2 regions of the Pseudarthrobacter sp. MOO13 genome follow, and region 1 is predicted to be linked to the other one. Evidence: riboswitches for the same ligand, from Rfam matches in the RefSeq annotation. Region 1 holds a riboswitch; the other holds the start of a gene.
What was found. Region 1 has a riboswitch for S-adenosylmethionine ahead of AC4EEO_RS00435 (DUF1737 domain-containing protein). Riboswitches for the same ligand answer to the same signal wherever they lie in the genome.
Positions count from the first base shown of each region.

Region 2: another riboswitch for S-adenosylmethionine. It lies ahead of AC4EEO_RS16225 (cobalamin-independent methionine synthase II family protein); the one in region 1 lies ahead of AC4EEO_RS00435 (DUF1737 domain-containing protein).

Region 1 is NZ_CM177848.1:107,020-112,377, forward strand. It holds gene AC4EEO_RS00425 (O-succinylhomoserine sulfhydrylase) at 1-1,142, opposite strand, end outside; gene AC4EEO_RS00430 (rhodanese-like domain-containing protein) at 1,143-1,553, opposite strand; gene AC4EEO_RS00435 (DUF1737 domain-containing protein) at 1,550-1,813, opposite strand; SAM riboswitch class IV at 1,827-1,941, opposite strand; gene opgC (OpgC domain-containing protein) at 2,118-4,586, shown strand; gene AC4EEO_RS00445 (hypothetical protein) at 4,707-4,961, opposite strand; gene AC4EEO_RS00450 (TetR/AcrR family transcriptional regulator C-terminal domain-containing protein) at 5,187-5,358, shown strand, end outside.
Region 2 is NZ_CM177848.1:3,563,915-3,569,272, reverse strand. It holds gene fbaA (class II fructose-bisphosphate aldolase) at 48-1,067, shown strand; gene AC4EEO_RS16235 (DUF3151 domain-containing protein) at 1,068-1,487, shown strand; gene AC4EEO_RS16230 (uracil-DNA glycosylase family protein) at 1,570-2,202, opposite strand; gene AC4EEO_RS16225 (cobalamin-independent methionine synthase II family protein) at 2,414-3,622, opposite strand; SAM riboswitch class I at 3,635-3,739, opposite strand; gene AC4EEO_RS16220 (M14 family zinc carboxypeptidase) at 3,961-5,016, shown strand; gene AC4EEO_RS16215 (adenylosuccinate synthase) at 5,246-5,358, shown strand, end outside.

The sequences.
Region 1 (5,358 bases):
AGCCGGACCACGCCGTCGCTCAAGCCAATGGCGGCCCGCCCCTCCGGCCCCATGGCGCGGTGCGTGGTGGTGGCGGGGTGGGTGATCAGGGACTTCGAATCGCCCAGGTTGTTGGAGATGTCGATGATCCGCAGCCCGTCCAACAGGGCGAAGGCCGCCTCCTTGCCGGAGCGCCCGCCCGAGGGCGCCAGCTCAAGAGTGAGGACCGTGCCGCCGGCACTCATCTGCTTCGCCGCCAGCTCATACTGCGGGTGCGATGTCAGCAGCGGGTACTTCACCCAGCTCACGGCAGGCTGCTCCTCGAGCCACTCAGCGAGCCGCAGGGCGGTGGCCGAGGAGTGCCGGACGCGCAGGCTCATGGTTTCCAGGCCCTTGGTCAGGACCCAGGCGTTGAACGACGAAAGCGCAGGACCTGTGTGGCGCATCAGCTGCTTTACCGGGCCGTCGATGAACTCCTTGGTGCCCAGGATGGCACCGCCCAGGACCCGGCCCTGCCCGTCGATGTGCTTGGTGCCGGAGTACACGATGACGTCCGCGCCCAGGTCCCCGCAGCGCTGCAGCAGGGGAGTGGCGAAGACATTGTCCGCAACTACCGTGGCGCCGGCGGCATGGGCCAGTTCGCTCACCGCGGCGATGTCCACGATTTCCTGCATCGGGTTGGACGGGGATTCGAAGAAGACGGCGGTGGTGGGCTTGGACAGGGCCTCGCGCCACTGGTCCAGGTCCGGGCCATCGACGAAGACCGTTTCCACTCCCCACCGCGGCAGGATCTCGTTCAGGATCACGAAGCATGACCCGAACAGTGAGCGGGCGGCCACCACGCGGTCACCGGCTGCAAGCAGCGCGCCCAGGGCCGTGAACACCGCGGACATGCCCGACGCCGTCGCGAAGCAGGCCTCGGTGCCTTCCAGCAGCCTGAGCCGTTCCTGGAAGGTGGCCACGGACGGGTTGCCGTAGCGCGAGTACACAAAGCGCTCGTCCTCGCCGGTGAAGGCGCGTTCGGCCGCGGCCGCGGATTCGTAGACGAACCCGGAATTCAGGAAGACGGCCTCTGAGGTTTCCTGGAAGTTGGTGCGGTCCAGCCCGCCGCGGACAGCCTGGGTGTCGGGGCTCCAGCCGGGGGCATCTTGATTGAAAGTCACTTAGTTCTTTCCGAGGTTGGTGGGCAGGCCGCGGTTCTTCCAGCCGTTGACGGTCCGTTCGCCGTAGCGGTCAGGTTCCCCCTCGAAGCCCTCCAGGACGTTGTAGGAAGTGAAGCCGGCCTGGGTGGCCGCCACGGCCGCGGCGATGGATCGCTGGCCCGAACGGCAAAGGAACACGAGCTCAGCGCCCGGGTCCTCAGGCGCCTGCTCCTTGAGGTCCTTCACGAAATCGGGGTTGGGGATGCCGCCGGGGAAGGTCCACTGGATGAAGAGCGGATCGTTGTCCGTTGCCTTGGTATCCGGAATGCCAATGTGGGCCCATTCGCCCTCGGTGCGGACGTCCACCAGGATGGCGCCCTGCTCCAGCTTGGCCCACGCTTCCTGCGGCGTCAGGTCTCCCGCGTAGCTCATGCGTGGCCCTCGCCGTCGAACTCGCCTTCCAGGTCGTCAACGGCCGTGGCCACCGCGGCGTCAGCCGACGCGATGGCGGCCGGGAGGACAACGGCCTGGGCCACGATGACGCTGCTGCCGTTGAAAGTGGCCGCCGGGCTGCCGTGCAGGACGTAACCGTCCGCAAGCGCAGCCGAGATCCGCTCACAGAAGGAGCGGTCGTCCGGGCCCGTAATCAGGCGGTAGGACAATTTTTCGTCAGGGGCGGGTGCGTCAGACACGACGGATCTCCTTCTTTCACGCTTGCAGCTCGAATCGGTCGATATGCCAAGTATTCACCTGAGGCACCCCGCCGCGAGAGGAGGGTTGCCGACCGGCCAGTCAGGGCTTAACACCGGTACTCATTACTCCCCAAAAACGTAACACCTGCGCCGCCAAGCCGCACGGCCGCCGTCGTCATGTTCTGTAATTGAGAGCCCGCGACCACCGCGTCACGGGAACGCGGCAGGGCGGCCGGGCCGATAAAGTTTCTACCGGGGGCGCCGCCCTGCCGTCACAGTGGGAGTACCGGGGGGTCTTGCCAGCATGCGAGCAGCAACATCGCACCACCAGGCCGGCCGTCGTCGTGCCCGTCACCGTTCCCCCGGGGCGTTCCTGGCCGCCGCCGTCGTCGTGCTCCTGGCGCTGCTGGCGCCCGCCGGTGCTGCGCAGGCGGCCTCCGCGGAACCGGACCAAGGCAAGCCGTGGCTGGGTGCCGTCCTTGAATGGGGCGAGGATACCGCCGCCGGATTCTCCGACCGGCTGGGTGCGAGCCCGGCCGTGTTTGGCCACGACATCGGCCTGCCGTTCCGCGACTCGGACCGGAACAACATCGAGGGGTTCCTGCAGCAGGCCTCGGCCAAGGGCGCCCACGCCATGCTCACCGTGAAGCCCACGGTGCCGCTGGACCAGATCGGCGCCTCCGAAGCGGAAGCCTTCGCCGGCAAGGTCCGCGACCTGGCCTCCGGGTTCAAGGGCCGGCTGTTGATCCGGTTTGCGCCGGACATGAACTCGAGCTGGGTGGCCTGGGGGCAGCAGCCGGCCGCCTACCGGGAGGCCTTCAAGGCGGTCGCGGCAGCGGTCAAAAAGGACGACGGCGGCCGGGCCGCCATGGTCTGGGCGCCGTACCTGGGCAAGGACTACCCCTTTGACCGGAGCAGGAATGCCCCGCAGCCTGGAAGTGACGGCTTCGCCCTCCTGGACACCAACGGCGACGGCGCCTGGAACGGCTCCGACGCCGCCTACGCCCCCTACTATCCGGGGGACGACGCCGTGGACTGGGTGGGCCTGACTGCCTACCATGACGACACTGCCGGCGCCGCTGCCGTTAACACCGTGCCGCGTGCCGGTGAACTCCAGGAGATGCTGACCGGCGCGGGCAGCGAGAACTTCTACAGTGCCTACGCGGAGGTCCGCAGGAAGCCGCTACTGCTCCAGACGTCGGCGTTCTACAGCCCTGCCGCGGGCGGACCGCCGGAGGCGGATATAAAGACGGCCTGGTGGGACCAGGTGGTGGGTACCGCCACCTCGCCGGCTTTCGCCAGGACGGCGGCGGTGGTGTGGGACGAGCGCACCAGCACCCGGGATACCGGCGTGGCCAGCATCGTTTGGCTGCTCACCGGAAATCCCGCCATCGCCAAAGCTGCGCTGGACCGGCTGAAGTCCTCTGCCGTGGTCACCGGGCCGGTCACCGATGTGGCCGCGGACGGATCGTATGTCCGGGCCAACACCCTGTCCGGGGCTGCGGTCTGGACCGTGGCCGTGGCGATGGCCATCCTCCTGGCGGCGCTGTGGCAGATTCCCCGCCGGGTCAACGCCGCCACCGCATGGAGCTACCAGGAGCCGGGAAACAGGGACTCGCGCGTGGATCTGCTGCGCGGGATGGCCATTGTCTTCGTGGTGGTCAACCACCTGGGCCTGGTCTCGCTGTTCCAGCTGCTCACCCAGGAGGCCGTGGGCTTCGTATCGGGTGCCGAACTCTTCGTACTGTTCTCCGGCCTGGTGGTGGGCATGGTCTACGGGCCGAAGGCCAGGGAAGACTTCGGCAAGGTTGTGGACCTCACCTCCCGCCGGGCGGGGAAGCTCTATGTGACCGCGCTGTCGGTGCTGATCGGCGTCTTCCTCATCGCGCAGCTTCCGTTCTTCCACACCGAGGCCTTGACCACGTTCGTGGACCAGGGGACCGGCGGGGCCGGGCATAACGGTGCCGGCCGGACGTACGACCTCTACGCCGGGATGTCGTCGCTGTTCCAGTTCCCGGTGCCGCCCCAGGTCCTGCCGGCCATCCTGCTGCTGCAGTTCGGGCCCTGGCAGTTTAACGTGATGGGCCTGTACGTGGTGTTGCTCCTGGCCAGCCCCTTGATCCTGGCCCTGTTGAACCGCGGAAAGGCCGTATGGGTCCTGGCGGTATCGCTGGCGGTGTACGCCGTGGGGGCCGGAACCAGGTTCAGGATTTTGCCGTCGCAGTTCGAGGACTCTTTTCCGCTGCTGGTGTGGCAGGCGCTGTTCGTGCTGGGGCTCGTGGTGGGATACCACCGGCGCAGCATTATCGCGTGGTTGTCGGCCCATGCCTGGGTGGTGGCCGCCTGTACTGTGGCTGCAGTCGCCCTGGCCTTCCTATCCTGGGGCAACCCCTACTTGGCCAACAACTACGACGTCCGGCTGGCGCTGATGCCGGACGCCACCTACCGGGCCATGTATGACGCCCTCTTTGGCCGGACCTACCTGGCCCCGGGCCGCCTGCTCAACGTCGTCTTCCTGGTGGTGGCGGCGTATGCGTTCCTCAGCGCCTACTGGAAACCGGTTGAGCGGGCGCTGGGCTGGTTCCTGATCCCGCTGGGCCGCGCAACGCTCTATGTCTTCATCATGCACGTGGTGCTGATCGCCGTCGTGGCCAACATCCCCGCCCTCCAGCAAGAGAGTATCTTCCTCAACACCGTGGCCTACGCCGTGGTGCTGGGCCTGCTGTGGGTGATGGTCCGCACCAGGTTCCTGTTCCGGATCATTCCCACCTAGGCCCCATCTTCCACCTGGGAACCATGGCCCGGGCATGAAAAATGCTGCGGCACGGTGGGTGCCACAGCATTTCGATCACGTGCCAGGCAAGGACTGGGAATCCCTTGGAGGGTATGTGTCCTAGACCAGCTCGGGATACGAGGACACGATGTAGTCGGCGGCAGCCGGACCTTTCATGCGCAGGCCCTTGCGGCTGCCCGGCAACCGCGTCTTCATCGCTGACCAGAAGGTCGTTTCCGTACCCGGCAGGTGCTGGTTGATGAAGCACCAGCTCATGTACAGGCCGTAGAAGCGGTCGCGTTCCAGGGTGGACTCGGAGGTCTGGTCGAAGTAGGTGGCGTCTTGGAGAAAGAGATCAAACTGGGAATGTGCCATGAGGGCGTCCCTTCGCTAAGTGCGTGGCGCCGCCGTTCGGCTACAGCAGCGAACCTCGATGCCCTGCACTGGTGGCAATCGGGTCCATAGATTAATCCTGTGAAAGAAACCGGGATCATGAGCGCCGTCAACGCCTGTCTACACTGTAGACTTTACCCGTAGACTACATATGAGGCAACCCTCTCGAATGATCTCGGGTCAGTTGTCCGCAGCGAGGACAAATTCATGACTTCCCCCAAACCATCCGGCACCGGCAAGGCCAAGGCCAGGCTCAGCCGGGACATCGTGCTGGCCAAAGCGCTGGAAATGGTGGATGCGGAAGGCCTCGAAGCATTGACCATGCGCCGCCTGGGCCAGGAGCTCGGCAGGGACCCGATGAGCCTTTACCGCTATGCGG
Region 2 (5,358 bases), 930 kb from region 1:
ACTTGAGGGTCATCCACCCACAGACGAAACTCAGCAGAGGAGCCAGCATGCCCATTGCAACCCCAGAGATCTACGCCGAGATGATCGACCGCGCGAAGGCGGGCGGATTCGCCTTCCCCGCCGTCAACGTCACGTCCTCGCAGACGCTGAACGCGGCACTGCGAGGCTTCGCGGAGGCGGAGTCCGACGGCATCGTGCAGGTCTCCACCGGCGGCGCCGCCTACTGGTCCGGCGCGTCCACCAAGGACATGGTTGCCGGCTCCCTGGGTTTCGCAGCTTTCGCCCGCGAAGTTGCCAAGAACTACAACGTCAACATCGCCCTGCACACGGACCACTGCCCCAAGGACAAGCTGGACGGCTTTGTCCTGCCGCTGCTTGAGGCTTCCGAGGCCGAGGTCAAGGCCGGCCGCAATCCGCTCTTCAACTCCCACATGTGGGACGGCTCCGCCGAAACCCTGCAGGAAAACCTGCGCATTGCCCGCGACCTGCTCCAGCGCACGGCTGCCGCCAAGATGATCCTCGAGGTGGAGATCGGCACGGTCGGCGGCGAGGAAGACGGCGTCGAAAACGCCATCAATGACAAGCTTTACACCACGGTCGAGGACGCCCTGGCCACCATCGACGCCCTGGGCGCCGGCGAAAACGGCCGCTACATCACCGCACTGACCTTCGGCAACGTCCACGGCGTGTACAAGCCCGGCGGCGTAAAGCTGCGCCCGGAGATCCTCAAGGACATCCAGGCCCAGGTGGGCGCGAAGATCGGCAAGGACAGCCCGTTCGACCTCGTGTTCCACGGCGGCTCCGGATCCTCGGACCAGGAAATCGCCGACGCCGTCTCCTACGGCGTGATCAAGATGAACATCGACACCGACACCCAGTACGCCTACACCCGCCCGGTGGCCGACCACATGTTCAAGAACTACGACGGCGTCCTGAAGGTTGATGGCGAAGTGGGCAACAAGAAGACCTACGACCCCCGCGTCTGGGGCGCTTCCGCCGAAGCCGGCCTGGCGGCCCGCGTGGTGGAAGCCACCAAGCAGCTCGGTTCGGCCGGAAAGACGTTCTAGATGTCGGATGAGTTCCGCAAGAACCTGATGGGACCTGAGCCCACGCTCCTGCCTGCCGAGACCGAGGTCAATGCGCAGCTGGAAGCCGGGCACGAGGCCCTGGACCTGGTGGAAAAGCACCCCACGTCCTCACTGTTGTGGGCGATCCTGGCTGAGGAAGCGTGGACCGAGGGCCGGACCATCGACTCCTACGCGTACGCCCGAGTGGGCTACCACCGCGGACTGGACGCGCTGCGCCGCAACGGCTGGCGCGGCGTCGGGCCCATCCCGTGGGAGCACGAGCCGAACCGCGGGTTCCTCCGTGCGCTTTACTCGCTGGGCAGGGCTTCGTCGGCTATTGGGGAAGCGGACGAGCCGGAGCGGATCGAGAAGTTCCTGAACGACTCCGATCCCGCGGCGAAGGCAGCCATCGAGGGCTAGATACGACTAATTACGACGACGGCAGGTCACCTTCCCAGCGAAGGTGACCTGCCGTCGTCGGTGGTTGAGCCGCGTCGAAACCCTAGGCCTGGTGGGCGATGCCGGTGCGTGCCATGGCATCGGCGTACGCCGTGTGCATGTCCGCGAGAAACTCCTCCTGGCGGGCCGGTGAACCGGCGAAGGCGCGGCCACTCAGGGAGCGGACCTTGTAGGTCTTGAGGCCGCGGCGCCACAGCAGCGGGACTTCGGTCTTCAGCAGCAGGTTGGCCAGGCGGTTTGCCTCCGTGCCGTGCGCCACGATCACGGAAGCGCGGGGGACCAGGGCGAGGAACTTCAGCAGCGGTTTCAAACCTGCCTGCACCTGGTCCGGGGTGAATTTTCCGTTGGCCTCGCCCGGGACGTGCCACGGGTGGACGTTCCAGGGCATCACGAATTCCGGGCGCAGGCCCAGCTTCCACTGGATGCCCAGCATGCGGGTCGCGGCGTCCTGGTCACCGGCAGTGATGAAACCGGACTGGTCCATCTCGCCAATATTGGAGTACAGGCTGATGATGCGGCATTCCTCAACATCGTGCATGGGGTCCACGTAGGGCACCACGGTTCCGGGCTTCGCTTCCTGCAGGGAATCGCACAGCTCGTTGACAGCGGCAACGCTGGGCTCGTAACGGCGGCTCATGAGCTGTTCGTGGAATGTTTCGGGGGCCAGTGCGGTCATGAAGGGCTGGTTCTCCTGCGGGGATTGATGTTGCGTCCACCGCCGAAAATGGGCGCACGGTGGCGCAGCTCATCAACGGTGGTTAGTTGGGGTGGGCCGATTCCGGGTCGGCCTTTGCCAGTTTACCAAGCCCGGAGAAACGAAACGCCGGTCCAGCGCACCTCATTCATGGCGCAGTGGACCGGCGGTCATTCCCGGAAGGGGCGGATAACTACCAGAGGCGCCCGGTGGCGCGGCGGGCGCCCTCGCCAAGAGCCTCCAGCTTGGCGAATGCGATCTGCGGATGCACCCGGCCGCCCAGGCCGCAGTCGGTGGACGCGATGACGTTCTCGCGTCCCACCAGCTTGGCGAAGCGGACAATCCGGTCCGCCACCAGGTCCGGGTGCTCCACCACATTGGTGGCGTGGGAGACGACGCCGGGGATGATGACTTTGCCCTCAGGAAGGGTGGTGTCCTCCCAGACACGCCATTCGTGCTCGTGGCGGACATTGGCCGCCTCGAAGGAGTACGCGCCCGCGTTGACCTGCAGCACTGAGCCGATGATGTCGGCGAATGGGATGTCCGTAGTGTGCGGACCATGCCAGGAGCCCCAGCAAACGTGCAGCCGGACCTGTTCCTGCGGAAGGTCCCGCAAGGCCCAGTTGGTGGCCTCGACGCGCAGCTGGATGAACTTCAGGTAGTCCTCCAGGGACGGCTCCGGGTTGATCTGGTCCCAGCTCTCGGCCAGGGACGGATCGTCGAGCTGGACCGTCAGGCCGGCGTCGATGATGGCTTTGTATTCCTCGCGCATCGCATCGGCGCAGGCGTAGACGAGCTCCTCATCGTTCTTGTAGTACTCATTGGCGACGCGGGCGCAGGAACCGGGGGAGAGGGACGCCACGAATCCTTCGCTGAGGCCTGCCGCGGCGAGCCCGGTCTTCAGGTTCTTGATGTCCGAGGCCACCAGGTCATGGCCGGTATATGTCAGGGGCCCGGCGATCTTGGGTTGGGACACGCTCTTCCGGTGCGCCAAGATCCCGGAGGAGGGATCGCTGTACGCCTCATTGAACGCCTGCCGGTCCCGCCGGTCGGGGAAGGACGTCAGGACAACGTTTCCGGGGGACGACCGCCGGACTTCGGCTTCAGCCCACCGGTCCACGGTGGTCGGCTCCAGGCCGCCGAGCCGGGCGAAGGAGTAGTTCCACCAGGCCCCGTAGTCCACGGAGTTGGACATCGTATGCCCGTACTCGCCGTCGTTGGGGATATCGATGCCCAGGTCCTTCTGGCGCTGGACCACGCCCACAACGGAGTCTTCCAGGAGCTCCAGGAACGCCGGGGTGATCCCGTCGGATTCCTTTGCGGTGTTGGCTGCGATGAGTTCATCGGTGCGAGGCAGGGACCCGGCGTGGGTGGCGCGAATATGGTCGGTGTTGAGGGGCATGCTGGAATCTTCCTTCCATCGGTCCTGGCAGTAGCACCTTCGGCCGGCAGCTTTCCTGCCGGACCGTGGTTGCTGCGGCGTCATTGAGCCAGGTCTCTCAGCCGCTCCGGATGGTCCACTATTACCTAAATCCATGAACCGCCCGTGGGCAAATGCGGTTCAGAATACGGCGGATCAGTGTTGGGCGGTGGCGCTCCCCGGCAAGAGCCCAACCCGTTCCCAGGTTTTGTCCAGTCTATTGACAGCTTTCGTCAAGCTTGGTTGGCTGTCTGTCACGGGCCGTGATGGGGAACATGGCGGCTGAACGCACCCGATGCACTCGAAAGAGGTAACGCACTGTGACGAAATCTTTGAGGACCCTTGCCGTATCCGGCGCGCTGGCGCTGGCCGTCTTCGCCGGGTCCGCCCCGATGGCCCACGCAGTTGGCGAAGGCCCCAACTACGGCGGCAACGGCCAGATCACCACAAGCAAGCTGGCTACGTACAGTCAGATGGTCTCCTTCCTTAAGGACCAGGACGCCAAGCAACCGGCCATGGAGCTGGAAGTGATCGGCCAGACGGTCAAGGGCCGCGATATCCACCTGGTCAAATACATCTCTGACCCGGCCAAACCCACCATCCTCTACCTGACCCAGCAGCATGGCAACGAACAGCTCACCACCGAGGGCGCCATGGAGTTCATCAAGCACTTGGGCACCGGCAAGTCGTCCGGCATCCTGGACGGCGTCAATATCCTGATCGTGCCCATGCTCAATGCCGATGGCGCCATGGGGGACGTGAATTTTTCCTTGGACGACTACCTCGCCAAAGGCGACCGCCACCTGACGCGTTACAACGCGGAGGGCGTGGACCTGAACCGGGACCACGTGGCCAAGGTCCAGCCGGAGACCCAGGCCCTGCACAGCAACGTGATGCGCAAGTACCGCGTCGATTACATGATCGACCTGCACCACCAGGGCACCCGCGCTGAACGCGACGGCAAGCTGGTGTCCGGGTCAATCCTGTACCCCACCACCCCGAACGCCGATCCCGCCGTCGTCGAGAAATCCAAGCGGCTCGGCGCCGTGGTCTTCAACAACGTGGACTCCACCGGCTGGGGCCACCTGGGCAAGTACCAGGGCGGCAGTGCGGAGACCATCAGCCGCAACGGCATCTCCGTGGAATACGGAATTGCCACCCTGCTTTTCGAGATGCGCGGCATGTCCGACCATTACCTGGACGGCTACGCGCTGGGGCAGCGGAGCAACGGCTACCTGATCAAGCAGACGGTCACCACCCTGACCTCCACCGCCGCGGCGATCGCGGACGGTTCCATTGCCGACGCCGACACCTCCTTCTGGGACACTCTCGCCGAACAGACGTCCCGGCCGGCCGGGGAAGCCGAGGACGAGTAAGGGACCAGGCCCGCCGCAGTCCCTTGCGGGGCCGCGGCGGGCCCATCGAGTGGACAAAGTGCCTGATCCGCTAAACTTGGGTGGTAAGAGCCCCGGAACTCTTGCATCGCTGAGCCGCCCCGCGGTCCGGCGACGGCCGGTCTGTTCGGGGCATTCTCATGAACGGCGCTGCGCAGGTCCGCTCCCCGCGGCCGGACCCGGGCAGCCCGAACGAATGGGGGAGGATCCCATGCCAGCAATTGTGATCGTAGGAGCCCAGTGGGGCGACGAAGGAAAAGGCAAGGCCACCGACCTTCTGGGCGGCCGTGTTGACTACGTCGTCAAGCCCAACGGCGGGAACAA